Regions from separate parts of the Polaromonas vacuolata genome, predicted to be linked through region 2. Evidence: predicted binding sites of a transcription regulator. Region 2 holds the regulator's gene; each other region holds the start of a gene.
The links. The regulator sigma-54, encoded in region 2, starts transcription at its own class of promoters, with help from an activator protein. The targets are predictions, from matches to a motif close to TGGCANGNAANCTGCTTT.
Positions count from the first base shown of each region.

Region 1 (7,491 bases), 1.1 Mb from region 2:
TGTCTACCGATGCATCTTTAAAATCAAACCACGGGTCGGGCTCACCATCGAGCGCAAACTGAAGCTGCTCCCAAAGTGCTTTTCGGCCTTCATGGTCTTCGAGTATTTTCTTTTTCACATGCTCAAGACCGACTCGGTTCACATAGTGGACCGTGCGCTCAAGATACCAGCCTTCTTGGCGATACAGCTCACAAAACGCGCCAGTGTATTCCAGTACTTCAGCCGCGGTTTTGACTTTGGTGAAGAAATGCGCGACTTCAGTTTTGATGCCGCCATTGCCGGCGATATACATTTCCCAGCCTGAATCCACACCAATAATGCCAACGTCTTTAATACCCGATTCAGCGCAATTGCGCGGGCAGCCGCTGACCGCAAACTTGATTTTGTGCGGCCCATACATACGCCACATGGCGCGTTCTAAATCCTTGCCCATTTGCGTGCTGTCTTGTGTGCCCATGCGGCACCACTCATTGCCCACGCAGGTTTTAACGGTGCGCAGCGCTTTGGCGTAAGCGTGACCAGACGGCATGCCAATGTCTTTCCAGACGTTTTGCAAGTCTTCTTTTTTCACGCCTAGCAAGTCAATCCGCTGGCCACCGGTGACTTTGACCGTGGGGATTTTGTATTTGTCCACCACGTCGGCGATGCGGCGCAATTCACTGGCTGAAGTCTCGCCGCCCCACATGCGCGGTATCACGCTGTAAGTGCCGTCTTTTTGGATGTTGGCATGGCTGCGCTCGTTGATGTAGCGGCTTTGCGGATCGTCTTTTGCCTCTTTCGGCCAGGTGCTGGTGACGTAGTAATTAATCGCTGGGCGGCAACTCGCGCAGCCGTTAGGCGTGCGCCATTCCATGAATTGGTAGACCGCAGATATCGTGAGGATTTTGTTTTTACGAATCGCGTCACGCACCGCTTGGTGGCCGTGGTCGGTGCAGCTACACATGGCTTTGAGTTTCGGCGTGGCCGAATAATCGCCGCCGGCGCTAAACATCAAAATTTGCTCGACCAGTCCGGTGCAAGAGCCGCAGCTAGCGCCGGCCTTGGTGTGCTTACGTACTTCATCGAGGGTGAATAAACCTTTGTCTTTAATCGCTTTGCAAATAGCGCCTTTGTTCACGCCGTTGCAGCCGCAGACCTCTGCGCTGTCCGGCATGGTGGCGGCTTTGCTGTGGCCTTCGTGGCCGGTGTCGCCAATGTTGGATTCACCAAACATTAATTTCTCGCGTATCTCGCCCACGCTGCGGCCGTCGCGCAGCAGCTTGAAGTAATAGCTGCCGTCAACCGTGTCGCCGTACAAGCAGGCGCCAACCAGTTTGTCGTCTTTAATTACCAGCTTTTTGTAGACTCCGCCAAACGGGTCGCTCATGACGATTTCTTCCGTGCCTTCGCCGCCCATGAATTGCCCGGCGCTGAACAAATCAATCCCGGTAACTTTGAGTTTTGTAGAGGTTAGCGAGCCGGTGTAGCGACCAATACCAAACTGCGCCAAATGATTGGCGGCTACCTTGGCTTGTTCAAACAGCGGTGCGACCAAACCGTAGGCAATACCGCGGTGGGCTGCGCATTCACCGACGGAGTAAATCCGCGCATCGGTAATGGTTTGCATGGTGTCGCTGACCACAATGCCTTTGTCGCAGTGAAGGCGCATGGATTCGGCCAATTGTGTATTGGGGCGTATGCCGACTGCCATCACTACCAAGTCGGTGGCCAGTTCGGTGCCATCTTTAAAACGAATGCTGGTGACGCGCCCTTCATCCGCGCCAATGCCGCCTTGCAGGTCTTGCGTTTGCGCGCCCATTAAAAATTTTAAGCCGCGCTTTTCTAATGACTTTTGCAGCAGTTTGCCGGCCACGCTGTCGAGCTGGCGCTCCATCAGCGTAGGCATGACATGCACCACGCTGACATCCATGCCGCGCAGCATCAAACCGTTGGCCGCTTCAAGACCCAGCAAGCCGCCGCCAATCACCACGGCTTTTTTGTATTGGGTGGCCGCCTCAATCATGGCGTTGGTGTCGGCAATATCGCGGTAAGCGATCACGCCTTTGAGGTCTTTGCCGGGCAGGGGCAGTATGAAAGGGTTGGAGCCGGTGCAAATGAGTAGTCGGTCGTATTCGGCCTCGGTGCCGTCTTCGGCGCGCACTATGCGTTTGACGCGGTCGACGGAGACGACTTTTTTACTCACATGCAGTGTGATGTGATTGTCTTCATACCAAGCCCAGTCGTTCAGCACGATTTGATCAAGCGTTTGCTCGCCGGCTAATACTGGGCTGAGCAAAATGCGGTTGTAGTTGGGGTGCGGCTCTGCGCCAAAAACTGTGATGTCGTACAGGTCGGGTGCGATTTTAAGCAGCTCTTCGAGCGTGCGAACACCGGCCATGCCGTTGCCAATCATGACGAGTTTGGATTTTTTCATGGAGTCACTCCGCTTAGAGATAGTTGTTCTTTGACAAGGTTTGCCTGAGTTGGCGTGAGTGCACGCGCTAGTTCGCGGGCAGTTGTTGCGCACACCGTCATGCGCAAACCCCTCAATGCTTTGAGAGGCCGGACGCGTCGTTGCGTCCAATCAATAAAAGCAATTTTTGTGCCAAGTATCAATAATTTTTCTAGTGTCTTGGTTAAGCTTGTCATGAGGATTAAACTGATTGAGATGTTTGATCTTTAATAAATATTCACCATGACCTCTGCTCTACTATTTCTTAACGGCCCTGCCAATACGTTGGACTTAAAAGACGATTTGGATGCTGCCGGCATAGCTTGTGTTGCCAGCGTCAGCGATAGCGACAAACTGCTACACGAAGTGATTCACTTCAGCCCTGAGATCCTCATCTGTATAGACAGACTGCCGGGTCAGGCTTTGTTCGATGCTTTGCGGTTGATCGCCGAGCACGCGCCTTGCCCAGTCTTGATGTTCACCAACGATGGCGATGCCGAGCGTATCTCGCTGGCAGTTCAAGCCAACGTACATGCCTATGTGATCAATGCCTACAACAAAGCTCGGTTACGGCCCTTGATTCAACTCGCCATCGCGCGTTTTGAGAAAGAACAGTTGCTGGCCGTCCAGATGCGCGACTTAAGCAGCCGCTTTGAAGAGCGCAAGATGGTGGACCGTGCCAAGGCCATATTGATGCGGGCGCGTAAGATTTCCGATGACGACGCCTACCAAATGTTGCGTAGTGCTTCCATGCAAACGAATCAGCGCGTGGGTCAGGTCTCGCAACACATCATTCATTCGGCTCGGTTTGCGGAAGATTTGAACCGCTCTGGTCAGTTGCGTATGTTTTCGCAGCGACTGATCAAGCTGGTCTTGCTCGATTTGGCGGGCCATAAAACGGTGCAGGGCGCGAGCTTAAAAGACTCCATGTTGCATGTTGACATTAGCTTGGCGGATTTGAGTAAAAGCCTTTCGCAACCCACTTTTGGCGATCTTTTACTGATGACCCAGAATGCTTGGAATCCGTTTCGCCATGCCTTGCAATTGCCGCCGCAGGCAGAGCAAATCGGAAAGCTTGATGCGCTAGGTGAAGCCTTTTTGGAGCAGGCCGAACGGCTGACCGCCAGTTTAGAAAATGCCGCTTCTATGGCGCCACTTCGCTTACTTAATCAGTCGGGTCGTCAGCGCATGCTGAGTCAACGCTATGCGAAATTTGCTTTGTTGCTAGGCTTTGGTAACAACAGCGCCCGTGTCGCTATGGCGCAAGTTGCACTCGAATTTGACACCGCGCTGAAAGAGCTGACCGCTCTACCTTTGAGTAGCAGCGAGATTCGCACTGCTTTAGCCAGTGCCGCGTTGTGTTGGCAACAAATGCAAACCAGTGCCGTAGCTATCAGCCAAGCGGGTACAAACAAGGATGTGCAGCGGCAACAAGTCACTGCGCTGGCTCTTTTTAGCGAACAGTTGTTAGACTTATTTGAATTGCTCACGCATGCATATGAGCGCAGTCTGCAGACGTTGGTTGGCTAGACTTGTGCTTGATAACGCACCAAATTGGCACCAAAAAAGCACAAATATTAAAAGTGGTGCATGGCCTTTGAAATAGACATTGGCTTTGCAACCTTGGCCGGGCGCAAAAATATTAACGAAGACTTTTGCGCCGCCATGCTGCCAGAGCCGGGCCAAGAATCCATGGGTTCCATAGTCGCGATAGCCGATGGCGTCAGCCAAGGCGGCATGGGCAAGGAGGCCGCGCAAACCACAGTCACCAGTCTTGTGCGTGACTACTTCGCCACACCAGAAACTTGGGACACTACGGTAGCGCTAGACCGCATCATCCGGGCACAAAACGCTTGGCTGCTGGCGCAAAACCAGCGCCGCCGACCCCAGTCCGGACTGACGACATTGACCGCACTAGTGCTGCGTGGCCAATCATGGTCTTTAGCCCATGTGGGCGATACCCGGGCTTATTTGCTGCGTGCTGGTGAACTCTTGCAGTTAACCACCGATCATGTGGTGGATCACCCCGACTTTAGCCACCAGCTACTGCGCTCCGTCGGTGCCGACAGCGCGCTGGTGGTGGACTACGACCAAGGCGAGCTGCGGGTTGGTGACTTGTTTGTGCTGCTGTCTGACGGCGTGCACAACCAGCTCACGCATAAACGTTTGCTTAGCCTTTGCGTGCGCGCCGCGCCCGGCTTGGCGTTGGCGAATAGTCAAACCGGCGCAGCGCTGGGCGCCCGCGAACTCAGTGCGCTGCTGTTAGATCAGGCATTGGCAGCCGGCAGCAGCGACAACGTCACAGCCTTAGTCGTGCGTGTGTTGGGCATTGACGCCGCAACGCTGCAAGACGAGAACCACAAGGCCGAGCGCCTAGCCGTGCCCAAAGCATTAAAAATCGGCGACATCTTGGACGGTTTGCGCGTGACCATGTTGGTAACGGACAGCGGTGTGAACGTGATTTACCAAGTCAGAGACACCTTAAGCCAGCGCCTCTATGCGCTGAAAACTCTAAGCCCCGCACGCGCCCATGATCCCGAAGAGCGCGCCATGCTGGCGCACGAAGCTTGGCTGGCCAGACGTATGCAGTCATCGCCGGCCAGTAACGAATTTGTGACTTTGCACGACAGCTTGCCCGGCCAGCCACCCGCCAGCGCTTTTTACCTGCTTTACGACTGGCATGCAGGTGAGACCTTGCAGCAGTTGCTAGCCCAAGGCAAAAAACCCAGCCTGGCTCAGACCTTGGCTTTGGCCATGCGCTGCGCCAGCGCTTTAGGCCGATTACACCGCCAAGGCGTGATTCACCGCGACATCAAACCGGCTAATTTGCATCAGGGCGAAGACGGCGTGTTGCGCTTGCTAGACCTCGGTGTAGCCCTGTCTGGCCGCGAGCCCGCCAGTATGCGCAGCCTGCATGCCGGCACACCGAGCTATATCAATCCCGAACAATGGGGTTTTGCCTTCAGAGCCGGGGCCATTAACAGCAGTCAAGCACAGCCCGAGCCGCCAGACGCACAAAGCGATTTGTTTGCACTAGGCGTGACGCTATACCAACTGCTGACCGGCAAACTGCCCTACGGCGAAGTACTGCCGTACCAAGCCGGTCGTTATTACCGCGACCCATTGCCGCCTAGCCGGCACAACCCCGAAGTGCCGATTTGGTTAAACCATGTTGTGCTAAAAGCGGTTGCACGCGAGAAGCGCCAGCGCTTTGAAACCGCAGAAGAAATGCTACTCGCCTTAGAGCGCGGCGCATCGCGTCCGCTAAGCCCTCTGCAAAGCGCGCCACTGCTGCAACGCGACCCAACCACGCTGTGGAAGATGGCCTTGGCCCTTAGCTTGCTGCTCAATTTTCTATTGATTTACTGGCTGATTTTTTTGCCAACTTGATAGCTTGAAGACTGATTTTTTTTGGCTAGTCGCGTTTGAAATTTGAGTCGGTGGTTGAGACTATGCCGCAGAATTTTATAGGCTAAAAAATCAGCTTTTTCTATCGAACATACGCTCCTCTTCAAGCGCGCTCATAGGCCAGTCAATCGATAGAAATTGTCGTAATTGAAAGATAAGAGTAGCGCCCAAATCCTGCGGCATTTCTTTTCCCGAAATTCGGCGTTCAATGTGTTCAATTTCTTCTTGAATAAAATCACTCGTCATACGTGGGCGAAAGTTTTGATAAAGCGCGAGGTATTGATCGCGTTGTTCTGTCAGCGCGAAGATTTCCTCATCTCCAATATCTCCAAGAGTGCTTGGATTGGAAAAGACTGTTGACCTATTTGTTAGATCACCTGTTTGCGGATCTCTTTTGAATTCGCCTTTAAGCCAAGTCAGAATTGTTTTAAATTGAAAGCTGTTTGCTTTCCCGTGAGTAAGGATAAGTTCTATCACTTGCAGCTTGAAATCGAGTGAAATATTAGCTGTCGACTGCATCCTCAACAACTCATCCTGTGTTACTTGAGCGCTTAAAAAATTACGAGAAGAATAAAGAATTTCTAACAGTTGCAACTTTTCTGGTGCCGATAAAACTGGGCTATCAAGCACTGCGGATGTGTTGCCGCAAGCAGCACGAAGCCCTAAGCGCATGTGTTCTCTAAACAGTGTCGGATCAATACCTTCCGCCATAGGTATGGCCAATACTTGGTCACGCAGTGCTTCGCGCTCTTCAAGTGGGCATTGGCTGATATTTATTCCACTCATCATTGCAGCCATCAACACAGCCATTTTTTGCGGTGTGGTGTTGGCTTGAACTATGACCGTCTGCAACATGATTCGCCATTCTGGTTGTTGATCCGCTAGGCGTCCCCACTCTCGAAGAGTGGCTATGGTGTGGCGCAGAGAAACATCTGTAATGGCAACGTCCAATACATCGCGGGCTCTCTGATCTCTGAAATAAATAAGATCGAGTAAAAAATTTTTGGCTTGTAGCTCAACATACGGCCGCTTAGTAAGGGCCCAAAGCTGCGCAAGCCGTGGCTTTAACAAGGGCCAAATTTCGTTTCTAATGCGAACGCTAGGTTTCAAATAAATGAACAAGCTAATGGCTCTGCGGGCAACTCCTTCTTCCTCTGCAGTAGTAGCTGCAATAATGAGATTCCGGACATCATCAGCCCTCAAGGAGACCCATAGGTCAATCTGTCTTACATAAGAATTTATCGTTAAATCGTGCAAAAAAATCAGGGCTTGCTCAGCTACTCTTGGTTGCGCGAGGTTTGTTCCCGCGGTGATGACAGCTGCGCGGCCAACAGCTCCTAAGCTTGTCCATAGTCCAACTTTTCTAACTTCAGAGTAATCTGTTAACAGGCTTAACAACACTAGGGCTTGTACGGCCACTGCTGGCTGTGCAGGTGTTGTTGCCATACTGAACACAGTTGCGCGCCCATCGGCATTCAAGGTATTCCATATTTCAGCTTTTTCGGGTTCAGAGTGGGTTATCAATTTGCCCAACAAACTCAGGGCTTGTTCGGCCACTCTTGGTTGTGCGGGGGTTGTTGCCGACGCAACCACAGCTGCGCGGCCAGTAGGCCCCAAAGTGTCCCATAGTGCAAAATTCACGAAGTCAGAGC
Region 1 is NZ_CP051461.1:2,427,596-2,435,086, reverse strand. It holds gene nirB (nitrite reductase large subunit NirB) at 1-2,413, opposite strand, end outside; gene HC248_RS11050 (type IV pili methyl-accepting chemotaxis transducer N-terminal domain-containing protein) at 2,675-3,961, shown strand; gene HC248_RS11045 (bifunctional protein-serine/threonine kinase/phosphatase) at 4,022-5,821, shown strand; gene HC248_RS11040 (hypothetical protein) at 5,912-7,491, opposite strand, start outside.
Region 1: a site for sigma-54 is predicted at 2,570-2,587, ahead of nirB (nitrite reductase large subunit NirB). Genes of this name have one in related genera too.

Region 2 (7,491 bases):
TTGAAATTGCCGGCCCAGGCTTTATCAACATCCGCCTCAAACCCGAAGCGAAACAAGAAACCGTGCGCGACATACTAAAAGCCGGTAGCGTCTACGGCGTCAAGCCACTGACCGGCGAGCGCACGCTGGTCGAATTTGTCTCAGCCAACCCAACTGGCCCGCTGCATGTAGGCCATGGCCGGCAAGCCGCCTTGGGTGATGCGATCTGCAAACTCTTTGCCACTCAGGGCGTAGACGTGTTTCGCGAGTTTTACTACAACGATGCCGGCGTTCAAATTCACACCTTGGCCACCAGCACCCAAGCCAGAGCCAAGGGCATCAACCCGGGCGATCCGCTGTGGTTAGAAAACGCCTACAACGGCGACTATATTGCCGAGATCGCGGCCGATTTCGTCGCGCTTAAAACCGTGCGATCAGACGACCGCGAAGTCACGGCCACGGGCGATATTGAAGACTTGGATGCGATTCGCCAATTCGCGGTTGCCTATCTGCGCCGCGAGCAAGACCTAGACTTGCAAGCTTTTTCGGTACGCTTTGATAACTACTACTTAGAGTCCAGCCTATACAGCTCGGGCCGGGTCGAGTCCACGGTTGAGCGGCTCAAAGAAGCCGGCAAAACTTACGAGCTCGACGGCGCGCTGTGGCTAAAGTCCACCGACTACGGCGACGACAAAGACCGCGTGATGCGCAAAGGCGACGGCAGCTACACCTACTTCGTGCCCGATGTGGCCTACCACTTGGCCAAGTGGGAACGCGGCTTTAGCCGCGCCATCAACATCCAAGGCATGGACCACCACGGCACGATTGCCCGCGTCAGAGCTGGCCTGCAGGCAGCCGACGCCGGCGTGCCGCTGGGCTACCCCGACTACGTTTTGCACACCATGGTGCGAGTCATGCGCAACGGCGTGGAAGTAAAAATCTCCAAGCGCGCCGGCAGTTATGTGACGCTGCGTGATTTGATTGAGTGGACTAGCGCAGACGCCGTGCGCTTTTTCCTGCTCAGCCGCAAACCCGACACCGAATACATTTTCGACATCGACTTGGCGCTGGCCAAGAACAATGAAAACCCGGTCTATTACGTTCAATATGCACATGCGCGAATCTGCTCGGTGCTCGCAGCTTGGGGTGGCGAGCTCGCCACACTCGATAGCGTAGACCTCGCGCCACTGACCAGCCCGCAAGCCCAAGCCTTGATGCTGCTGCTGGCCAAATATCCCGATATGCTGACCAACGCGGCCAGCGGCTTTGCGCCCCACGATGTGGCGTTTTACCTGCGCGAACTCGCCGCCTGCTACCACAGCTACTATGACGCTGAGCGGATTTTGGTCGACGACCAAGCCGTCAAACTCGCCCGCTTAGCGCTGGTAGCGGCGACTGCGCAGGTATTGCACAATGGTCTGGAAGTGCTGGGCGTTAGCGCACCGCGCAAGATGTAAAGCCATTTCAGCAATTCAAGACCGCCTAAACAAACAGCAACACATGCCGCTAAAAATGCAGGCCATGACAAACGGGAGATTTTCAAGCTTATGAACAAACCAACACGCAAGCCTCAGGCCGGCGGAACCATACTGGGCTTGGTGCTTGGCGTATTGCTAGGCTTGGGCGCGGCGCTGGCAGTCGCGGTGTATGTCACCAAAGTACCGATTCCCTTTCTCACCAAAGGCCAGTCACACGGCGCCGAGAACGACGCTGCTGAAGCCAAGAAAAACAAGGATTGGGACCCGAACGCAGCATTGGCCGGCAAAAACCCCGCCAGAAGCGCCGCCAGCGCGTCCGGCACACTTAATCAAGACAGCACAGCACCCGCTATGCAACCACCTGCTTTAACCGCTGCGCCACCCAATACCGTCGACGAAGGCAAAGCCCCTTCTTCCGATCCACTGGGCGACTTGGCCAAAGCCAAAGCGGCGGCAAAACCGATGGACAAAATCAGCACAAAGCCAGTAGCAGCTGCGGCGCCTAGTACCGATCCGTTTAACTACTTCATTCAAGCCGGCGCTTTTCGCACACCTCAGGACGCCGAGCAGCAACGCGCCAAGCTTTCTTTGCTGGGTTTTCAGGCCAAAGTCAGCGAACGCGAGCAATCGGGCAGCATGATTTACCGTGTTCGACTGGGGCCATTTGACAAAAAAGCCGAGGCCGACAAAATTAAAGAGAAGCTGGATGCAAGCTCGGTAGAAACCGCTTTGGTAAGGATCCAGCGATAAACCTGAACTTTCTGTCGTTAAGCCGTCAAACACTGTGTTGGGGCAAGCCTGCCGCGCCAGAATTTTTTCATTCCTCTATTTATTCGGCCTAAGCCAAGAAAGACGATATCCATGCAAAGACGTGAATTCTCACTATCAGCCGTAGCCGCCACCGCAGCAAGCAGCGGCCTGTTATTGCCAAACCTTGCACAAGCCCAAGCCAAAGCGCCAAAAGAAGGCAGTGATTACCTGCTGCTGGACAGGCCAGCACCAACCGAAGCACCCGCCGGCAAAGTCGAAGTAGTCGAGTTCTTCTGGTACAGCTGCCCGCACTGCAACGCTTTTGAGCCGCAACTCACGGCATGGCTAGCCAAGATGTCCAAAAACGTGAGCTTTAGACGCGCTCCGATTGCCTTCCGGCCCGATTTTGAGCCTCAGCAGCGGCTTTACTACGTGCTCGAAGGCATGAACCGTTTAGGCGACTTGCACGCCAAGGTTTTTTATGCAATTCACGTTGAAAAACAAACCCTGAACAACGCCGAGCAAATCGCCAACTGGATCGCCAAGCAAGGCGTTGACAAGGCCAAGTTCATGCAAGCCTACGAGTCATTCCCAGTGGTGACCAAGGTGCGCAAGGCGGTGCAATTGCAAGACGCCTACAAGGTCGATGGCGTGCCGGCTTTAGGCATTGCAGGAAAGTATTACACCTCGGGCTCGCAAGCCCAGTCTATGGAACGCGCTCTGACGGTGGTCGATTATTTGGTTGGCTTGCAGATCAAAGCCTAAGCAGCCTATAGCGTCGCTTTCACCCGGTTACGCATTGGTTTGAAAGCGCGCCAGCGCCCAAAGCCCGCCGCAATTTTTGCAGCGGGCTTTTTTTGTGTTCTTCTTATTTTGTTACGCTCACTTTGACGCTGTGGCAATCAGATACATTGCAAAAGCTGAGCGTTCAAACGCATGGCTACAATAAACAATCTATGCAGCAAGATTCGTGCCCCTTATGAAAAAACTCCACGCCCTGATGGCTGTCCTGGCAACCGTGACAGCCCTTTCCGCGACAGCAGCTTACGCCCAAAGTGCGCCAAAAGCCGACCGCGATATGCCCATGAATGCTGAGGCGGACGCACTGCGCTACGACGACCTCAAGCAAACCAGCGTTTTCACTGGCAATGTGGTGATCACCAAGGGCACCACCATTATTCGTGGTGAGCGCGTCGATGTGCGCCAAGACCCCCAAGGCTATCAATTTGCCACCGTCATCGCGCCCGCAGGCAAGCGAGCCTTCTACCGCAAAAAGCGCGAAGGAGTTGACGAGTACATTGAAGGCGAAGGCGAATTAATCGAGTACGACAGTCAAGCCGACATTGTCAAATTCACCCGCCGCGCTGAACTGCGCCGCTACAACGGTACTACCTTAGTCGATGAGACAAGCGGTGCCTTAATTACCTACAACAACAACACCGATGTCTTCACAGTAGACGGCGGCGCGAAAAACAGCACTGCCGCCAACCCCACTGGCCGGGTACGCGCCCTGCTCTCACCACGCACAGCAGCAGCGCCGCCCAAAGTAGCGCCAACAACTACCCCCGGCCCGGTGCTACGCCCTAGCCTGCGCTTGGGCGCGGACAAAAACTAAGAAACGCATGCAATCGGGTAACACCACCTCACCACTCAACGCATCGAGCGCCAGCAACGCCGTACCAGGCACCAGCCAGTTAATAGCCAACGGTCTACAAAAAGCCTACGGCAGCCGCAAGGTAGTTAAAGACATTTCGCTAGCCGTCAAAAATGGCGAAGTCGTGGGTTTACTAGGCCCTAACGGGGCTGGCAAAACCACTTCTTTCTACATGATTGTGGGTTTGGTGCGCGCCGATGCCGGCAACATCAGCATTGACGGCCAGCCGATAGAAAACATGCCCATACACCGGCGTGCCAGTCTGGGCCTGAGCTATCTGCCGCAGGAAGCCTCTATCTTTCGCAAACTTACAGTACAAGAAAATGTGCGCGCAGTGTTGGAACTGCAATACGATGCTGCCGGCAAACCACTCAGCAAAACGGCCATTGATCAGCGCTTAGACACCTTGCTAGAAGACTTGCGCGTCTCCCATCTGCGCGACTCGCCAGCGCTAGCGCTGTCCGGTGGTGAGCGCCGCCGCGTCGAAATCGCCCGCGCACTAGCCACCCAGCCGCGCTTTATCTTGCTTGACGAGCCGTTTGCTGGCATTGATCCGATTGCCGTGATCGAAATTCAACGCATCATCGGCTTTTTAAAAGCCCGCGGCATAGGTGTTTTGATCACCGACCACAACGTGCGCGAGACACTGGGCATTTGCGACCACGCCTACATCATCAGCGACGGCCAAGTTCTGGCCAACGGCACGCCAACAGAAATCGTCAACAACGCAGATGTGCGCCGGGTCTATCTGGGCGAACATTTCCGAATGTAGGCACAGCGCAGATGAAACAAGGCTTGTCACTGCGCGTCTCGCAGCATCTGGCGCTCACGCCCCAGTTGCAGCAATCGATTCGCCTGCTGCAACTCTCGACCTTAGAGCTCAGCCAAGAAGTCGAACAAATGCTGGACGAAAACCCTTTTCTAGAGCAATCCGAAGACAGCGCAGCGCGCGAGGACTTCGGCCTAGACCAAGTTGACTCGCCGGTCAGTCAAGAGGCTCAAGAATTTGAATCCGTCGCCGAATTCACGCCCTCCCACGACTCGACCAGCAGCAGTCAAAGCACTAGCGAAAACTCAAACGACAACGACAGCACGCCCGAGATCAGCTCTGAAGCCAAGCTCGAAGAAAGCTGGGACGGCGACGGCACAGTAGAGACCTCAGCAGACGACGGCGAATGGGGCGGCGACGCTCAGCCACGTAAAAACAATGGCGATGACAGCGACGCCGATGCCTCTGATTTGGCCCGCAGCCATGAGTCGCTGCAAGACCATCTGCACCGCCAAGCGCTTAGCCTGCGCTTGTCTGAAGAAGACCGCGCCGCGCTGTACTTTTTAATCGAATCACTCAACGACGATGGCTATTTGGAAGACAGCCTAAGCTCGCTCGCCGCAGGTCTAGCCGGCGCTGAACCCGAGCAGCTCGAAGACCGTGAAGATCTAGAACAGCACTTCACAATTGCCCTCAAGCTGCTGCAACACATGGAGCCCGCCGGCGTAGGCGCACGCCACTTGGCCGAATGCCTAAGCCTGCAACTGCTCGAATGTGAAAGCAGCCAAGCGGTGAGTGCGGCCAAGGCTATTTGTCGCCAACCCATGGAGTTACTGGCCAAGCGCGACATCAAGCGCTTAGTTCATCTGTGCGGATTTCCTGACGCCGTCATACGCGCAGCGATTGCTCTCATCGCCAGACTTGACCCCAAACCGGGCCGGCGCTTTATCAATGTTGAGCGCAACCTAATCGTGCCCGATGTGCTGGTCACCAAAGTCGCCAAAGGGTTTAAGGTCGCGCTTAACAGCGACGTAATGCCGCGTCTACGCGTGCACGACATCTACGCCAACGCCCTGAAGCAACACAAAGGCCAAGGCGGCCCGGCACTCACCCAGCGCTTGCAAGAAGCGCGCTGGTTTATCAAAAACATACAGCAGCGCTTTGACACCATTTTGCGAGTCAGCACCGCCATCGTCGAGCGCCAGAAAAACTTCTTCACCCACGGTGAGTTAGCCATGCGGCCGCTGGTGCTGCGCGAGATCGCAGACGAGCTCGGTCTGCATGAATCGACCATCTCACGCGTGACCACCGCCAAATACATGAGCACGCCGTTTGGCACTTTTGAGCTGAAGTATTTCTTCGGCTCAGCGCTGGGCACAGAAACCGGCGGCAACGCATCTAGCACCGCAGTGCGCGCGCTGATTAAGCAGTTTGTGAGCTCAGAGAGTTTAAAAAAACCACTGAGCGACAATCAGATATCCGAAATGCTCAAAGAGCAAGGCATTGAATGTGCACGCCGCACCGTCGCCAAGTACCGGGAAGCCCTGCGCATAGCGCCGGCAAGCCTGCGCAAAGCCCTCACCTGAATCTAGAACTATGAACCAACTTCAACTATTCCTACCCTGCGCCGCCGGCGTCGAAACCTTGCTGGCCACCGAGATCAAACGCGTCACCGGCATAGACGGCAAAGCCTGGCGCGCCGGCGTACAGCTGCAAGCCTCGTGGCGCGATGCCATGCTGCTGAATCTGCACAGCCGCCTAGCCCAGCGCGTGTTGATCGAGTTGCAACACCGCCAATACCGCAGCGAGCAAGACCTCTACAACGCCGCCGCCGAAGTGGCGTGGGAAATTTGGTTCACGCCCAAGCAAACCTTTAAGGTTGAGATCACCGCCCAGCACAGCCCGCTGACCAGCTTGAACTTTGCCGCGCTAAAAATCAAAGACGCGATTGCCGACCGTTTTCGCGACAAGTTCGATGTCCGTCCCGATGTCGACACGCGCTGGCCAGATGTGCGCGTCTACGTCCACCTGACCACAGAAACCGTGACGATTTATATCGACAGTTCAGGCGAGCCACTGTTTAAACGCGGCTGGCGCGAAGACAAAGGCGATGCACCACTGAAAGAAACCTTGGCCGCCGCCATGATCGCCGCCAGCGGCTGGGATGAATTGTGCAAGCAAGGCGTAGCACTTTATGACCCCTGCTGCGGCTCCGGCACGATTGCCATCGAAGCGGCGCAAATTGCCTGCAACATCGCGCCCGGCATTAACCGTCGCTTTGCTTTTCAAAAGTATTTACCGTTTCAAGCCCACGTCTGGGACGGCTTGCTAGACCAAGCCGAAGCAGCTATTACCGAGCCCACGGCAGAAGTCTTTGGCAGTGATGTGTCGTTTCGTATGGTCGACTTTTCTGAGCGCAACGCAGAGCGCGCCGGTGTTGCTGGCGCAGTTCAGTTCAGAGGTGGCGACGCACTCCAGCGTATGCCGCCAGTCGCCTCCGGCGTGATGCTGGTTAATCCACCCTATGGTGAACGTATCGACGTCGCCGGCGTAGCTGGCATACCCGCGCTGCAAGGCAGAGACCAAAGGCGCAGCCAGTTTCAAGGCCAAAACATTGACGAGTTTGGTCAACCCGTGGCGCGCGACGAATCCCCACAAGTTAGCCGCGACCGCAGCAACAACCCCGGACGCGAGCAAGCCCAAACCGAAACCGGCGAGCAAGCGTCTGAATTTTTTCCACAGCTGTCCGCGCACTGGAAGAAAAACTACGCCGGCTGGACGGCCCATGTGCTCACGCCAGACCTTAAGCTGCCGGGCAAAATGCGCCTCAAAGAATCGCGCCGCGTACCGATGTGGAATGG
Region 2 is NZ_CP051461.1:3,520,881-3,528,371, forward strand. It holds gene argS (arginine--tRNA ligase) at 1-1,436, shown strand, start outside; gene HC248_RS16050 (SPOR domain-containing protein) at 1,527-2,207, shown strand; gene HC248_RS16055 (thiol:disulfide interchange protein DsbA/DsbL) at 2,319-2,972, shown strand; gene lptA (lipopolysaccharide transport periplasmic protein LptA) at 3,208-3,822, shown strand; gene lptB (LPS export ABC transporter ATP-binding protein) at 3,830-4,633, shown strand; gene HC248_RS16070 (RNA polymerase factor sigma-54) at 4,645-6,216, shown strand; gene HC248_RS16075 (THUMP domain-containing class I SAM-dependent RNA methyltransferase) at 6,227-7,491, shown strand, end outside.

Region 3 (7,491 bases), 690 kb from region 2:
GTCTGGTGCGCGAAGGCGACGCCACGCCCGGCGCTTACCGCCGCAAAGCCGTTCGGATTGCCCAGTCAAGCCATCTGCCGCCAGAAGCTGTGCAGGTACCGGGCTATATAGAAGAACTGGTGGCGTTTATCAACCGCGCTGATGCACCCAAGTACGACTTGATCAAGGTGGCCTTGGCCCACCATCGCTTTGGCTGGATTCACCCCTTTGGCAACGGCAATGGCCGTGTGGTGAGGCTGCTGACTTATGCCTTGATGATTAAGTACGGTTTTAACGTCAAGGCAGGCGGTCGGGTGTTAAACCCAACAGCTGTTTTTTGCAGCGACCGAGACCAGTATTACGCCATGCTTTCCAGCGCAGACAGCGGCACTTCAGTCGACCTAGAGCAGTGGTGCACCTATGTCTTGCAAGGGTTTTTGACCGAGCTGAAAAAGGTCGACCAACTCACTCGCTACGACTATTTAAGCAAACAAATTTTGCTACCCGCACTGACTTACGCACGCAGCCGAGGCTTGATCTCAGCACAAGAAGAAAACGTTTTGTTAGCGACGGTGAAGCTGGGCGTAGCTAAAGCGGCCGACTTGAGCAAAGTTATGCCAAGCATGAACGCAGCGCAGACTACTTACCAAATCAAAAAGTTGGTGGAGAGAAAAATGCTCCAACCGATTTCGCCAAACGCACGCCAATACAGCCTAGGGTTTGATAACAGCCGACTCATGCGAGGCGTGATTCATGCCTTGTCACAGGAAAATTTTATTTCGGCGCCGCTCAGAGGCGAGGGCTAGTTCTCAAGGTCTGTAGATAAAAAATCAGACCCCTAGCTTGATCATGCTGGGCTTGAACATAAAACGCTTAAAGCCAACACACCAATCAAACACCTAGCGCTAGGTTTCTTCAGCTCATCAGCATTGGTATTGGTGCGTTAGCGAATCGCATGGTTTTGCGTGTTTTTAATTAAAACGAATATTTCACACCAACCAACAAACCGCTTTTACCCAGAAACCGGCCATTGGTATCGCTGTAGAAAGTCCGGTTCGCGTTCGTCGTAACACCGGCAATGCTGGCCACAAGGCCTGAGCCAAAGTCTTTGCTAAAGCTCAGTGATGCGTCCGAGTAGTTGCCCAAACTGTTTTGATTTGGTATTAACTGACGGCCGATATGCGGAGTAATCGTCATGCCGTCGCCAAGATCAAATGCGGCGCTTAAGTCAAAGTACTGGCTGCCCGAGCTTTTTAAGTTGCCCAGAAAGTCACCGGTGCTGCGGCTGTATTTAAACGTGAACATGGTGTATGTCAAAGCGCCGTAAATTTCTGTGGTGTCGGCTTTAGAGTAAGCGCCGGCTGCCACATTGCGCGCCGGATTGGCGACGCCTGAGTCATTGCCCGGATAGCGGTAAGTGATAAGGCCGATGTCATAAGAGAAATCTTTATTGATCGCGCCTTTGTAGCCGCCATACAAATCGACCTCGTAACTACCTTTGGTAGCGCCATTGAATTCTTTGACCCAACTTACATTTGATGCGGCCAAGCCCAAGTAAATACCATTTTTGTTGGCGTAATCAACACCGCCTTGCACAGCCGTTTTGAAAGCTGTTTGCGACATGCCGCGAACCCGGTAATCGCTGGTCAGACCCAAGTTGTAGCCCAGCGTAAATTCTGGTTCTGCAGCAGCAGTAGGGGCGGCGGTTTGAGCCATTGCGGCGCCTGACACAAGCAATGAAGCCAACACTAAACCAGAAGATAAGAAAATTTTCATAAAGAGTCCGTGTGTAGAAGAACTAAAAAAACCAAGGTGAAAAATGCACGAATTTGTATCTGCAGGTTTCGTGCCAGTGTTACCAGTTGTTTTATGCGCCATAAGCGCAGATTTTTAAGCTAGTCGTGTCAGTAAATCGAAAGCTTTTGCGCCTGCCGTTTTAAAACAGTGCATTGCGCCGTGTGGTGCGCTTTTGCAGTGCGTATAAGTGCGCCTGCGCTGCGTTTTAGTGTTTTTAGCGCTGTGCACGTTGGCATGGCTATTGCGTACAGCACCATTGCATGAAAAGCGATTTGTACAAAACTGTGCAAATGCTAGAACGTAGGCGTACTAGGGTTCCGGTCCAAGGTTGTTTTCAATCACAGGATGTCTGGTCCGAGAGTGTGCCGGTCTCGCAAGAGATTACACGGAGGGATAAAAGCCCGGGAGACAGATGTACAAGTCGTACTTTTCTGCGCCCCATTTTTTACTCCAGGAGTTTTTCCATGCGTTCTTCTAGCCTCTCACTTTCAAGCCAAGAATCCCGCTCGTTGCTGTCTCGCCTGAGCAAACCGATTCTGGGTTTTGCACTCACCATGGTCGCAGCCGCCAGTTTTGCCGCCCCCGCATCGATGAAAATTGGCACGATTGTCTGGATTGGCTACGGCCCTTTTTATGTTGCTGAAGCACTAGACTTTTATAAAAAATACAACCTCAAAGTTTCTCTTCAGGTTTTCACCGACCCAGCATTAATTCCGCCAGCAATTGCCTCTGGCGCTATCGACGGTGGTCACCTCACGTATGACCAAGTGATTGGCCAAGTCGCTAATGGTCAGAGGCAAAAAGTGGTCATGCCGATTGATTACTCGAACGGTGGCGACGCGATTGTGGTCGACAGCAGCATTAAAACCGTGGCTGATTTAAAGGGTAAAAAAGTTGGTTTTAATCCGCTCTCACCATCGGATTTTTTGATTTCCTACGCGCTTAAAACCAAGGGTATGACTGACAAAGACATCACCCCGGTGAGCATGACGCCAGAAGCCGTACCGGCTGCTATGGCCTCTGGCCAAATGCCAAGTGGTGTGACTTATGAGCCAAGCTTGTCGCAGATTTTGAGCCAAGGTGGTGGTCAAAAATTCAAGGTGATTTTTTCTTCAAAAAATGCACCTGGTTTGATTGCCGACGTGATGGTGTTTGACGAAAAAGTCATCAAAGCCAAGCCAACAGAAATCGCTGGCGTCATCAAAGCTTATATCGACGGCATGGCTTACATGAAAGCCAAGCCAGAAGAGTCGGCAAAAATCATTGGCAAATTCATGGGTATTTCGCCCAAAGAAGTCAAAGAGCAGTTAGCTGGCGTCTACAACATTCCCGTCGCTGAAATGCCCAAAGCGTTTACCTTGTCTAAAGACACAACCTCTTATTACGCCAGTGGCGAAATTATTGGTCAGATTCTCAAAGACAAAGGCCAGATCAAAGCCTTGCCGGCAGCTGCCTTGACTTTTGATGCCCAGTTCGTTAACGCCTTGCTTAAAAAATAATTTTTAAGACCGGCTTTTTTCTTCAGCAAGCGAATTAGTTTTCTTGCTGAAGGTTTTTATTTTTTTGCGTTAAGGGCTTTTCATCATGACTTCTGTTTTTCGCTATGCCGATGGTGTTTGGCCCAACGTACTGGCAATGGCTTGGACAATTCTGGCGTATATCGCTGGGGTGGGACTACTCGGTTCGGCTAATTGGATGCTCAATGTTTTGGGCTTTTTATTGGTCGCCCAAACTTTGATTTGGTCGGCTTACTTTATTCACGAATTTGCGCACTACGCGATTTTTAAAACCCCCGCCGCGAATGAGCGTTGGGGCAGTGTCATGAGTATCATTAACGGCAGCTGCTTTGCCAATTTTTCTGACATGCGCAAAAAACATATGCGCCACCATGTCGAGCGCGCCGATGTGATTACCTTTGATGTGCGCGGTTTTTTAAACCGCTCGCCGGCATGGTTTCGCAACAGCGTCTTAGCCTTGGAATGGGCTTACTTTCCAGCGGTTGAATTTTTAATGCGCGGCTTTGTCATGCTTGTGCCGTTTACTGATGAACGCAAACGCGCTGGCCGTCGCCGTGTGCTGGTTGTGGGCGCGCTGCGTTTATCTGCGTGGATTGCTTTGGGCTTGTGGTCACTCAAAGCCTTGGTGCTTTATTTCGCCGCCTATTTGGTGTTTGTCACAGCCTTGCGTTTTGCCGATTGCTTTCAGCACACCTATGAGTCTTACCCAGTTCTCGACGACAAACCCTTGCCGGCTGATAAGCTGCGCGACCGCGAGTACGAGCAAGCCAATACCTATAGCGACATCGTCGGTTTGAAGTCTGGTTTTTTAAATTTAATTTGGCTGAATTTTGGTTTTCATAATGCGCACCACGAGCGACCTACCGCGCCTTGGCATCGCCTGCCTGAGTTTCATAAAGAGCTGTATCCGGTGCAGTATGCGCAGTTAATCACGGTCGGCGAATTGCTGCGCAGCTTTCACATCAATCGGGTTAAACGCGTGTTGGCGGTCGACTACGGTCAAGTGCAAGACTTAGGCGTTAAGGGCAGAGCCGATGGTTTTCTAGGCGCCGTGGGTGTTTCTTTTTTGACGGCAGTTTGATGACGTCTGTTTTGAGTTTGTCTTTAGCCGGCCGCACAGCGTTGATAACCGGTGCGGCCACCGGCATAGGCCGCGCGACTGCCTTGGCTTTTGCGGCGGCTGGTGCGTCGGTGGTGGTGAATCATTTGGCAAGCACTTCAGAGGCTCAAGCCTTGGTGCAAGAGATTCAAACCATGGGCGTGAAGGCTTGGGCTTTTGAGGCGGATGTGAGTTTGGCGCTAGACGTTGAGCGAATGACCGCTTGGGTTGAAAGCGCTATTGGGCCGATAGATATTTTGGTAAATAACGCCGGCATCATCGCCGAGATTCCATTTTTGGAAACCACAGAAGCCGATTGGGACCGGATGTTGGCGTGTGATTTGAAATCCGTGTTTTTAATGTCACGCGCATTTCTGCCGTCTATGCTGAATCTTCGCCGCGGCGTCATCATCAATATCGCGTCGGATTTAGCCTTGATAGGCCGCGCGCAATTTGCGCCTTACTGCGCGGCCAAGGCTGGCGTTATTGGTTTGACAAAATCTTTGGCGCTTGAGTTTGCGCCGGATATTCGCATCAATGCGATTGCGCCCGGCCCGGTTAATACCGTCATGGTTTCAATCGACAGCATGAGTGCCGAATGCATGGCGAAAGAAAAAGACATACCCCAGCAGCGCATTGCCGAGCCGGAAGAAATTGCCGCCACGGCCTTATTTTTAGCCTCTGATTTATCACGCTTTTATTGCGGTCAAGTACTCGGGCCGAACGGCGGATCGGTCATGCCTTGATGGATAAAAAAAGTCAAACAACTATGAAACTAGCAAGCGCTTCAACGGGCGCAGCATTACCGATTTTGGTGCTGTTGTTTTCTTCCTCGCTATTTGGCTTAACTTGGTGGCCGCTAAAACAGTTTGTGGATATTGGTTTGTCTGGCCCCACGCTGTCCTTACTAGCCTACGGCCCGGTCGGACTTGTGCTGGGTATTTGGCTTTGGCGCGAGCGCGCTATGTGGCGCCAGCAAACGGCTATTTTGCTGGCTCTTGCGCTGGTTGGTGGCTGGGCCAATACATCGTTTGTCAATGCCTTGATGCTGGGCGATGTGGTTAGGGTGATGTTTCTTTTTTATCTCGCGCCGGTATGGTCAGTGCTGGGTGGGTATTTGTTTTTGGGTGAGACGGTCAGCCGTCGGCGTAAGTTGGCCGTGGTTGTGGCGATTGCTGGTTTGTGGTTGGTGCTGGGCGGCAGTCAGGCTTTCACTACTGCTTTGAGTCTGGCGGATTATTTAGCCCTGTCCGCCGGTTTGGCGTTTGCGGGCAACAACGTGTTGGCGCGCGCTGGTCAACGCATTCCGATTCGCTCAAAAACCGCATCGGTTTTTATTGGCTGCGGCGTGCTGTCGGGGTTTTGGATGTTGGGGCAGGGCGCAAGTGTTCCGTCCTTGACAGCGGGCTCAGTACTGGCTGTGCTGGCTTACGGTTTTGGTTGGATGTTGCTAGCGACTGTGACTTGGCAGTTTGGTGTCACGCACATGGAAACCGGCCGCGCTGGCGTGGCGATGTTGTCTGAACTATTGGTCGCAGTACTCACCGCGACTTGGTTTGGTGGTGGAAATTTATCCGCGATTGAATGGCTAGGCGGGGCTTTGATTGGCTGCGCGGCGCTGATTGAGGCCACCGATACAAGCGCAGAAGCGCCAATCCTGCCGACTTGATTGACAGCAGTTTGATGATTTAAATCGACGTTTAAAGGATTGAGTATGAGCACTGTATGGATGAATCAGCTGTCTTGGATGGATTACCAAAGCCGAATTAAAAATACTGCGCCGCCTATATTTTTGCCCGTTGGCGCACTAGAGCAACACGGCCCGCATTTGCCGCTGGGCACTGATGGTTTGCTCTCGGCTTCAGTCGCTGCGGATGCCGCAGCATTGGTCGGCGGTCTGGTTGCGCCGACCTTGTCATATGGCTATAAATCACAACCCAAGTGCGGCGGTGGTCAACATTTTTGCGGCACCACCAGTGTCGATGCGGCAACTTTAATCGGCTCGGTGCGCGACGCCGTCAGAGAGTTCGCGCGCCATGGCGCAACCAAGTTAGTGGTTTTAAATGGTCACTATGAAAACCAGTGGTTTTTAATTGAAGGTATTGATTTGGGTCTGCGTGATGTTGGCGCTGGCTCGCAGCTAGAAGTCATGCGCCTAGAGTATTGGGACTTTATGACAGCAGAAACGCTGGCCCATGTTTTCCCGGACGGCTTTCCCGGTTTTGCGTTGGAACACGCAGCGGTGATGGAAACTTCCATGATGCTGCACTACCACCCTTCGCTAGTGCGCTTGGATTTAATCCCCAACGAAGGCCCGGCCGATTTCCCGCCCTACGATATTTATCCCAGCCGCACAGACTGGGTGCCGCCTTCTGGCGTCTTGTCATCCGCATTAGGGTCTGACGCGAACAAAGGCCGTTTGTTAGCCAACGAAGTGAGCCAGCGCATCGCCGAGGCAATTAGCAAAGGCTTTCGCACGCCCACATTGATTAAAAATTCCCAATGACCCAAGTTACCAAAATGTGGCCACTGCTGACCGGCAGTTATAGCTACGATAAATCTATCTCAACTTTTAATCTCGGCCGCGGCCAGCGAATTGATGCGCCCATACTGGCTTATTTAATCGAAACCCGAAACGGCAGAATTTTGTATGACGTTGGTTGTGACCACGGAAAAATCAGTGACCCAGTCGCCAGTGCGCACTTCTATAAGCCAGAAGTTTTTGAGTATGGCGCGCCTGTGATGGAGGAGTCGCAGCGCCTGCCCAAGCATTTGGCACGCCTTGGTTTAACACCCAAAGATGTAGATATTATTTTTCTTGGCCATTTGCATTTCGATCATGCGGGTGGACTGAAAGAGTTACGCCGCTGCGGCTGTGGGGCAGAAATTCATGTGCAGCAAGAAGAATTAGAAGTCGCGAAAAGCGGCGCGGATGGCGCGGTGTTTGCCGATGATTTACTCGATGATGCCGGCTCACCTTTGCAATTTAAATTACAAAAAGGTGAATACAGTTTGCTGCCAGGTGTGCATGCGATTGCAAGCCCAGGCCACACCGTGGCGCATATGTCTATGCTGATTGAATTGCCCAAGGGTCAGCCG
Region 3 is NZ_CP051461.1:2,830,159-2,837,649, reverse strand. It holds gene HC248_RS12920 (Fic family protein) at 1-785, shown strand, start outside; gene HC248_RS12915 (TorF family putative porin) at 955-1,755, opposite strand; guanidine-I (ykkC/yxkD leader) riboswitch at 2,075-2,186, shown strand; gene HC248_RS12910 (ABC transporter substrate-binding protein) at 2,241-3,275, shown strand; gene HC248_RS12905 (fatty acid desaturase family protein) at 3,361-4,374, shown strand; gene HC248_RS12900 (SDR family NAD(P)-dependent oxidoreductase) at 4,374-5,138, shown strand; gene HC248_RS12895 (DMT family transporter) at 5,162-6,061, shown strand; gene HC248_RS12890 (creatininase) at 6,107-6,898, shown strand; gene HC248_RS12885 (N-acyl homoserine lactonase family protein) at 6,895-7,491, shown strand, end outside.
Region 3: a site for sigma-54 is predicted at 1,814-1,831, ahead of HC248_RS12915 (TorF family putative porin). Genes of this name have one in related genera too.

Region 4 (7,491 bases), 1.4 Mb from region 2:
TCGGGCGCCAGCGCTCTCTACCGTGGCGCAGGACTGGTCAAACACATTGATGTAGCTGCAAGGACCAGAAGCCGTAGACGCCGTGCCGAGAACACGCGCGCCGCGTGGGCGGATACGGGAGAAGTCATAACCCACACCGCCGCCTCGGCGCATGGTTTCAGCGGCTTCGCGCAAGGCCTCGTAAATGCCGGGATAACCCGCATCATCTACACCTTGAATGCAGTCGCCGACGGGTTGCACGAAACAATTAATTAAAGTGGCCTGTATGCCGCTTCCTGCAGCGCTCATGATGCGGCCAGCACCGATGGCACCGAGGTCCAAGTTGCGGCGAAACAGTTGCTCGTACTGCTCGCGCTTTTCCGGCAGTTCAATGCTGGCCAGGGCCTTGGCTACGCGATCAAACACATCTGAGGCCGATTGTTCGTTACCTTTGAAATACTTCTCTCGCAGCACGTCTTCGCTAATTAGCTGAGCCACCATGCTTTTGTTAGCCAAGGAGAGATCTTGTATTTTTAATCGGGAATTCATATTGATACTTTCTTGCACGCTACGCGTCGCACTGCTTGGTAGTCACAGTGACGAGCGGCGAATGTTGTGTGGGATAAACCAAGTATAGGATTAGCCGATTAACAGGGCTTGCACCGGGTCAAGCAAAAATCTCAGCCCAATGATTTCACAAATGATGGTCGCGAGAAAATACAAAAGATGCTCATACCTGCACGATGCTTATGCTTACCGTCATACTTTCCTCACCCCCGCCCTGCCGCACGCCTTTAATCGGCGGGCAGGCGTTGTAATCAGTCCCCATCGCGAGGCGTATGTGGCGCTGATCAATCAGGCAACTGTGCGTCACGTCAATACTGACCCAGCGCCGCGAGGCGACATCTAGGCAAACATCGACCCAAGCATGACTGGCCAAATCGGGCTCGTTTGCGGCGTAGAAATAACCACTGACATAGCGAGCTGGATAGCCCAAGCTACGGCAGACGGCAACCATGACGTGGGCTTGGTCTTGGCAAACACCGGCACCGGCCTCGAATGCTTGCATGGCAGTGGTGCTGACGTTGCTGCTGTTTTTACGATAACTCACCGCATTCGCCACACCCTGACTTAAGGCCAGCAAAGCCTGCAGGTCAGCGCTGCCGTCCACACTTTGGGCTAAAAATTGGCGGCCAAATTCAGCCAGTTTGAAATGCGGCTCAGCCAGTGCGGTTGCGCGCAGATAGAAATACGGTTGGGGCAAATTAGGTGCATCGACGAATTCGGGCACACCCAAGGTTTCAATATCGCCAGCAGCGTTAACCAGACTCCAGCGAACGTTGTCACTCTCGCTCGCCACCAAGGTGTAGTCTTCAATCGTATTACCAAAGGCATCTTGCTGACGAAACAGTTTTTTCGGCGCGCCGACACTCCAAAACAATACGTTTTGAGACGGGCCGGACGAAGGCGTTAGCCACAGTGTTTGCAGCGCGTAACGTAGCGGCAAGGTGTAGCGGTAATCAGTGACATGGCGGACGTGAAGTTTCATAGGCGGCTCATAGCCAATCGATGCCGCATATGATTTATAGCCACTTGAAAAATAATACTCAAGCCGTCACCGGCACCAAAAATTCACGGCTAATGTGTGCACCCAACTCGTTGACACGGTCTAAAAATTGTGTCAAAAAGGCATGTAATCCGGTTGCCAAAATTTCGTCGATGCGGGCATATTGCAGATCGGCGCGTAATTTTCCAGCACGGCGTTGAGTCTCGCTAAACGTGTCATTCGTGACCAACGCCAAATTGGTAATGACTTCATTTAAACAACCTAGCAGCGAGCGCGGCATATCTGGGCGCAATATCAGCAATTCGGCCACGCATTCCGGCTTGATCACATCGCGATAAACCTTACGGTAGACCTCAAACGCAGAAACGCTGCGCAAAATCGCACTCCAGTGATAAAAATCATATTCCTGACCGTGGGCATTATCGACACCAAAAAAGTCACCATGCACGGCGTTGAATTTGACATCCACCAATCTTGCGGTGTTGTCAGCGCGCTCTAAAAATGTGCCGAGACGCAAAAAGTGAAACGCTTCATCTTGCAGCATAGTGCCCATGGTGACGCCACGCGACAAGTGAGAGCGAAACTTGACCCATTCAAAAAATTGCGCTGGGTCACGCTCAAAATCACTGCCCTTGAGCATGCGTGAGACTTCCAAATAGGTCTGGTTCTCGGTCTCCCAGACTTCTGTCGTCAAGGTGCCGCGTACGGCGCGTGCGTTTTCTCTGGCATTTTTCAGGCAAGAGATGATGCTTGAGGAGTTTTTCTCATCCCTCACCATGAAATCCATCACATCGCGCGGAATGATTTTTTTGCCGTATTTGGCGGCATAACTTGGCGTGAGTTCGCTAATCGTGAGCAAACCTTCCCAGCCGACTTGAGCGACAGCGGCGGATTGGGGCAACAAAGAAGTCTGATAGTTGACGTCGAGCATACGAGCGGTGTTTTCAGCGCGCTCGGTGTAACGGGACATCCAAAATAAATGGTCGGCAGTGCGTGAAAGCATGGTCTAAATCCTTAGCTTTGAGCTTGTGTCGTGGTGGGTGCCATGGCTGGCATAGGCGGCATGGAGGACATCGGTGTCATTGGATTCATGGCCGGCAAACTAGCGCCAGCCTCTATCACCCAAGTGTCTTTTGTGCCACCACCTTGGGAGGAATTCACCACCAAAGAGCCTTCTTTGAGTGCCACCCGAGTCAGGCCACCCGGCACGATTTGCACGTCTTTACCACTCAGCACAAAAGGCCTTAAGTCCAGATGGCGTGGCGCAATACCGCTTTCAACATAAGTTGGACAAGTCGATAAACTCAGCGTTGGTTGAGCGATGTAACCGGACGGGTTGGCCAGCAGAGCGGCGCGAAACTCCTCAATTTCTGCTGCCGTCGAAGCAGGCCCCACCAACATGCCATAGCCACCTGCTCCATGCACTTCTTTGACGACCAAATCTTTCAGGTTGGCCAAGGTGTATTTGAGGTCTTCCGTGTTGCGGCACATAAAAGTGGGCACATTTTTAAGAATGGGTTTTTCGCCGAGATAAAACTCAATCATTTTGGGCACATAGGGATAGATGGACTTGTCGTCAGCTATACCCGTGCCTATCGCGTTGCACAAAGCCACATTGCCGCTGCGATAAACGTTGAGCAGGCCGGCGCAACCTAAAGTGGAACTTGGCCTAAATGCCAGTGGGTCGAGGAAGTCGTCATCGAGCCTGCGGTAAATCACGTCAACACGTTTGGGTCCGCGCGTTGTGCGCATATATACGAAGTTATCTTTGACGAATAAGTCCTGACCTTCAACTAATTCAACACCCATTTGTTGGGCTAAAAACGCATGTTCAAAATACGCCGAGTTATACATGCCTGGGGTAAGCACAACCACAGTTGGGTCGGCGGTTGCCGGTGGTGCTGAAGCGCGCAGCGTCTCTAACAACATGTCGGGATAGTGGGCTACTGGAGCGACGCTGTTTTCGCTGAATAAATCAGGAAACAGACGCATCATCATTTTGCGGTTTTCCAGCATGTAGCTCACGCCGCTAGGCACGCGCAAATTGTCTTCCAGCACATAGTATTCGCCTACGCCGGTGGCGTCTGGTGCGCGAACAATATCGATACCGCTAATTTGCGAGTAGACATTGTTCGGTACATCAACACCCATCATTTCAGGTCGGAACTGAGCATTTTGGAAAATCTGCTCGGAAGGCACAATACCGGCCTTGAGAATTTCTTGATCGTGGTAGACGTCGTGGATAAAACGATTTAATGCTGTGGTGCGCTGTATCAAGCCTTTTTCCATGCTGACCCACTCATGGGATGGAATGATGCGAGGTATCAAGTCGAACGGTATTAGTCGCTCTGTACCAGAGCCATCTTCATCTTTTGCGCCATAAACAGCGAAGGTTATGCCGACACGTCGAAAAATCATCTCAGCTTCAGCGCGCTTGGCCTTCATGGTGTCCTGCGGTTGGCGCAAAAGCCAGCGTTGATAACCTTGGTAGTGCGCTCTAACACTGTCTGCGCTTGCATTCATTTCATCAAACATCTGACTCATGTCCTTTTTATCCAACGGGGTTGTTTAGGCAGGTTTTCCCTCGACTTTAGCCTGCAATTTGTATGCCAAAGCTTTAAGCCCAACTATTTTTTTTACTATCGGAAACCTCTGACAAGTCAATGCCAACAAGGCTTACAGCTTAATGACTCTATGGCCTAAACACCTAGGGTTCACCCTCGGTGGTGCGATCAACTTCACGTCAATCGGATCGTATTAATGGTTTAGCAATCAATTCCTGCATAGGCACTTGATGCTGCCAATAATGCGGCTCTAATTGACGCTGACACAATATCTGCAAAGGCTGACTGCTACGCCACAAAGCTGCGCCACACGAGGGTGAGCGAAAAACTTGCATACCGCGATCCTCGTAACGCTGCATCACACTGCTCGCGGGGTGACCAAAACGGTTGCGATAACCCGTTTGAGCCAGCGCCAACGGCGCCTGAACAGCATCAAGGAAAGCAGCACTAGACGAGGTCTTACTGCCATGGTGGGGTACTAGCAAAAAGTCAGCCTTGAGTTTGACTTTGAGAGCCGAATCACTGAGTAAGCGACGTTCCTGCGCCACCTCCATATCACCGGTTAACAAAGCGCTGTTCACACCATTCGAGACGCGCAACACACAACTCATGGCATTTGGTTTAAGGCTTTGCGCGTAATCAATTGGCAGTGGATTGAGAATTTCGAAATCCACCCCATCCCAGCGCCAGTGCTGACCTGTTTGGCAACGCTTTGCAGGGCGTAAGGCCTGCAGTGTATGGCCATCCTCAATCGAGCTGAGCAAACTAGCCTGAGGCTGCATCGTCAGAATTGCCGCTGCACCACCAGAATGATCAATGTCGCGGTGGCTAAGCACCAGCATGTCGATGCGTTCACCCAACGCTCTGAGCAGTGGCACTAAAACCCGATTGCCGGCATCGCTTTCGCGCGAAAAGCGCGGCCCGCTGTCATAAACAAGACTGTGGTGTTGGGTTCGCACCAACAAAGCATTGCCCTGACCGATGTCAGCACCAAGCACGTCAAACTGCCCAGTATTTGGGCGTACTGGTTGCCATAACAGCACCGGTAGCATTAAAGGCAAACCTAAACCGCGCCAATGCCAAGGCAGCTTCATGGCCATCAGCAAGCCTCCCATCACACCGGCTACTGCGCACCACAAAGGAGCAGCCGCAACGTTAATACTGGCCCATGACCAGCTAGCTAGCCACTGCAAATAAAGCGCTAACGCACTGGCTGCAAGGGCTGCAGCATCCCAGAGCGGTGACCACAGCACACCCAGCATAGCCAAGGGCGTGAGCACCAATGTCACCCATGGAATCGCCAACGCATTAGCCAGCAAGCCGAGCACCGAAACTTGGTTAAACAGCAACAGTGAGAGCGGCGTAAGCGCCAGCGTAACCACCCACTGCTCGCGCGCGGCCTTGGCCAGCCCCGCCAAGGTTGACTTAATAAAGCCAACAACACATAAGTATCCACGTCCCCAAATTGATCTTACGCAGAGGTCTGTAGTTTGCGTATTTGTCTGCCTTGGCCTTACAGCGCCCGATTCGGGATCGCTGGCGAACAACACGCCAACGGCAACAAAAGAAAGCCAAAACCCAGCTTGCATCAAGGCCCATGGATCAAACATCAACACCAGCGCCATGGCCAACAACCAAACCAAAGGCCATGGCCATTGGCGTGCACTTAAGCGAAGCAGCATCACAGTAGCCAACATAAGTATGGTGCGCTGAGCCGGCACACCCCAACCCGAAAATAAGGCATACAGGGCAGCCAGCCCCAAGCCGCCGAACGCACCCGCAGTGGGTGCCGCCAGCCACAGACAAAGTCGCCAGCCTAGTTGCGCAGAGCGCTTCCACAAAGCGTTGATAAGGCGCGCCGCCAGCCAAGCGAACATGGTGATGTGTAGACCCGAAATACTCATTAAATGCGCCACGCCGGTAGCCCTAAACACCGCCCAGTCGTGTTGATCTATAGCGCCCTGATCGCCCACGACAAGCGCCGCCAACATACCCGCGAGTTGACGATCTGCCACGCGCTCAAAAATAGCCTCCCGCACCGACTGGCGCGCCCGCTCCACCGGATGGGCCCAACTGTCGCTGATTTTTTGTGGCGCAACGTCACGCAGACCTGCACGCACATAAGCGCTGGCTTGCAAGTTTTGCTCCCATAGCCAGAGTTCATAGTCAAAGCCGTAAGGGTTGCTCGCGCCGTGAGGAGCTTTTAAGCGCAGCGTCATGCGCCAGCGCTCACCAGCCCTTAGCACTTGGGGTTGTTGTTCCAGCTCGAACAGAGTTTCTGGCAATAGAAAGCTAGGGGTGCTAATGGAATTAGAGGAGTTAGATCCAGCTTGCGCAGGCACAGCAAACTGACCTAGACCAAAACCGCTGTACCAGCCTACATAAATTTGCGCTGGCAATTGCACTGGCTGACCGGCCAGCAGAGCCGTCTCTGTCTGAAAGCGAAAACGCAGTGCGTCTTCTGACACTTCAGGCATGGCTTGGACGAGGCCCGTCACCACAATATCCTTGCCCTCCAGCGCTGGATTGAGTGCAGTGCGAAGAAAAATAACGCTACGCAAACCCGTCAGCCCAAAACTTAGCGCTAAACACACTGCCAGCGACAAAGCCCAAGACAACGCCAACGCTGGCCCAGCCCTAGGGTTGCCCCGCCTTTGCAGCCAGCAAAGCCATAGCAACGACAGCGCCGCAAAAACTAGGTTGGCGAGGTAAACGTTGACCTCAAAAAGGCTAGCTTGCCTAAGCTGCAACATCACACCTGCGATCAGACCGAACAAAGACAAAAAGGTCTTACCCAAATGTGCTGTTGCGCAAAATGCAGAGCATAAAAGTTGATTAAAGAGCAGCCTCACACAAGTGTTCCAGCTTGAATTAGTGCGACCCGTTTGGGCTTAGCTGGCAGACAATAAATCAAAATTGGCCGAATACAAACTGATGGCCCAGCTCTTGCTACAGTTGTACTAAATAAAAAACCCTCAATCCGGCACGCAAGCGATGCGTCAATACAATGTTTTGTTACTTTGTTCAGCGCCCGGCCCACCAAAACCAGCCCCAGCGTTTTCCACGTGCCCGTTAAACCCTGAAAAGCGAGATTGCCTTGTCCATTCACGTTGCCCTTAGCCATATCACCCATTACAAATACGACCGACTCGTCACTTTGGGCCCACAAATTGTCAGACTGCGGCCCGCGCCTCACAGCCGTACACAAATACTTTCTTACTCGCTCAAGATTGAGCCGCTAGACCACTTCATCAATTGGCAACAAGATCCCTTTGCCAACTACCAAGCAAGGCTGGTGTTTGCCAAGCCAACACGCGAATTCAAAGTCACGGTCGACATGGTGGTCGACATGGTGGTGCTCAACCCGTTTGACTTTTTCCT
Region 4 is NZ_CP051461.1:2,155,820-2,163,310, forward strand. It holds gene HC248_RS09855 (adenosylcobalamin-dependent ribonucleoside-diphosphate reductase) at 1-528, opposite strand, end outside; gene HC248_RS09860 (transglutaminase family protein) at 710-1,528, opposite strand; gene HC248_RS09865 (alpha-E domain-containing protein) at 1,587-2,549, opposite strand; gene HC248_RS09870 (circularly permuted type 2 ATP-grasp protein) at 2,561-4,090, opposite strand; gene HC248_RS09875 (DNA internalization-related competence protein ComEC/Rec2) at 4,290-6,863, opposite strand; gene HC248_RS09880 (transglutaminase family protein) at 7,208-7,491, shown strand, end outside.
Region 4: a site for sigma-54 is predicted at 4,141-4,158, ahead of HC248_RS09870 (circularly permuted type 2 ATP-grasp protein). Genes of this name have one in related genera too.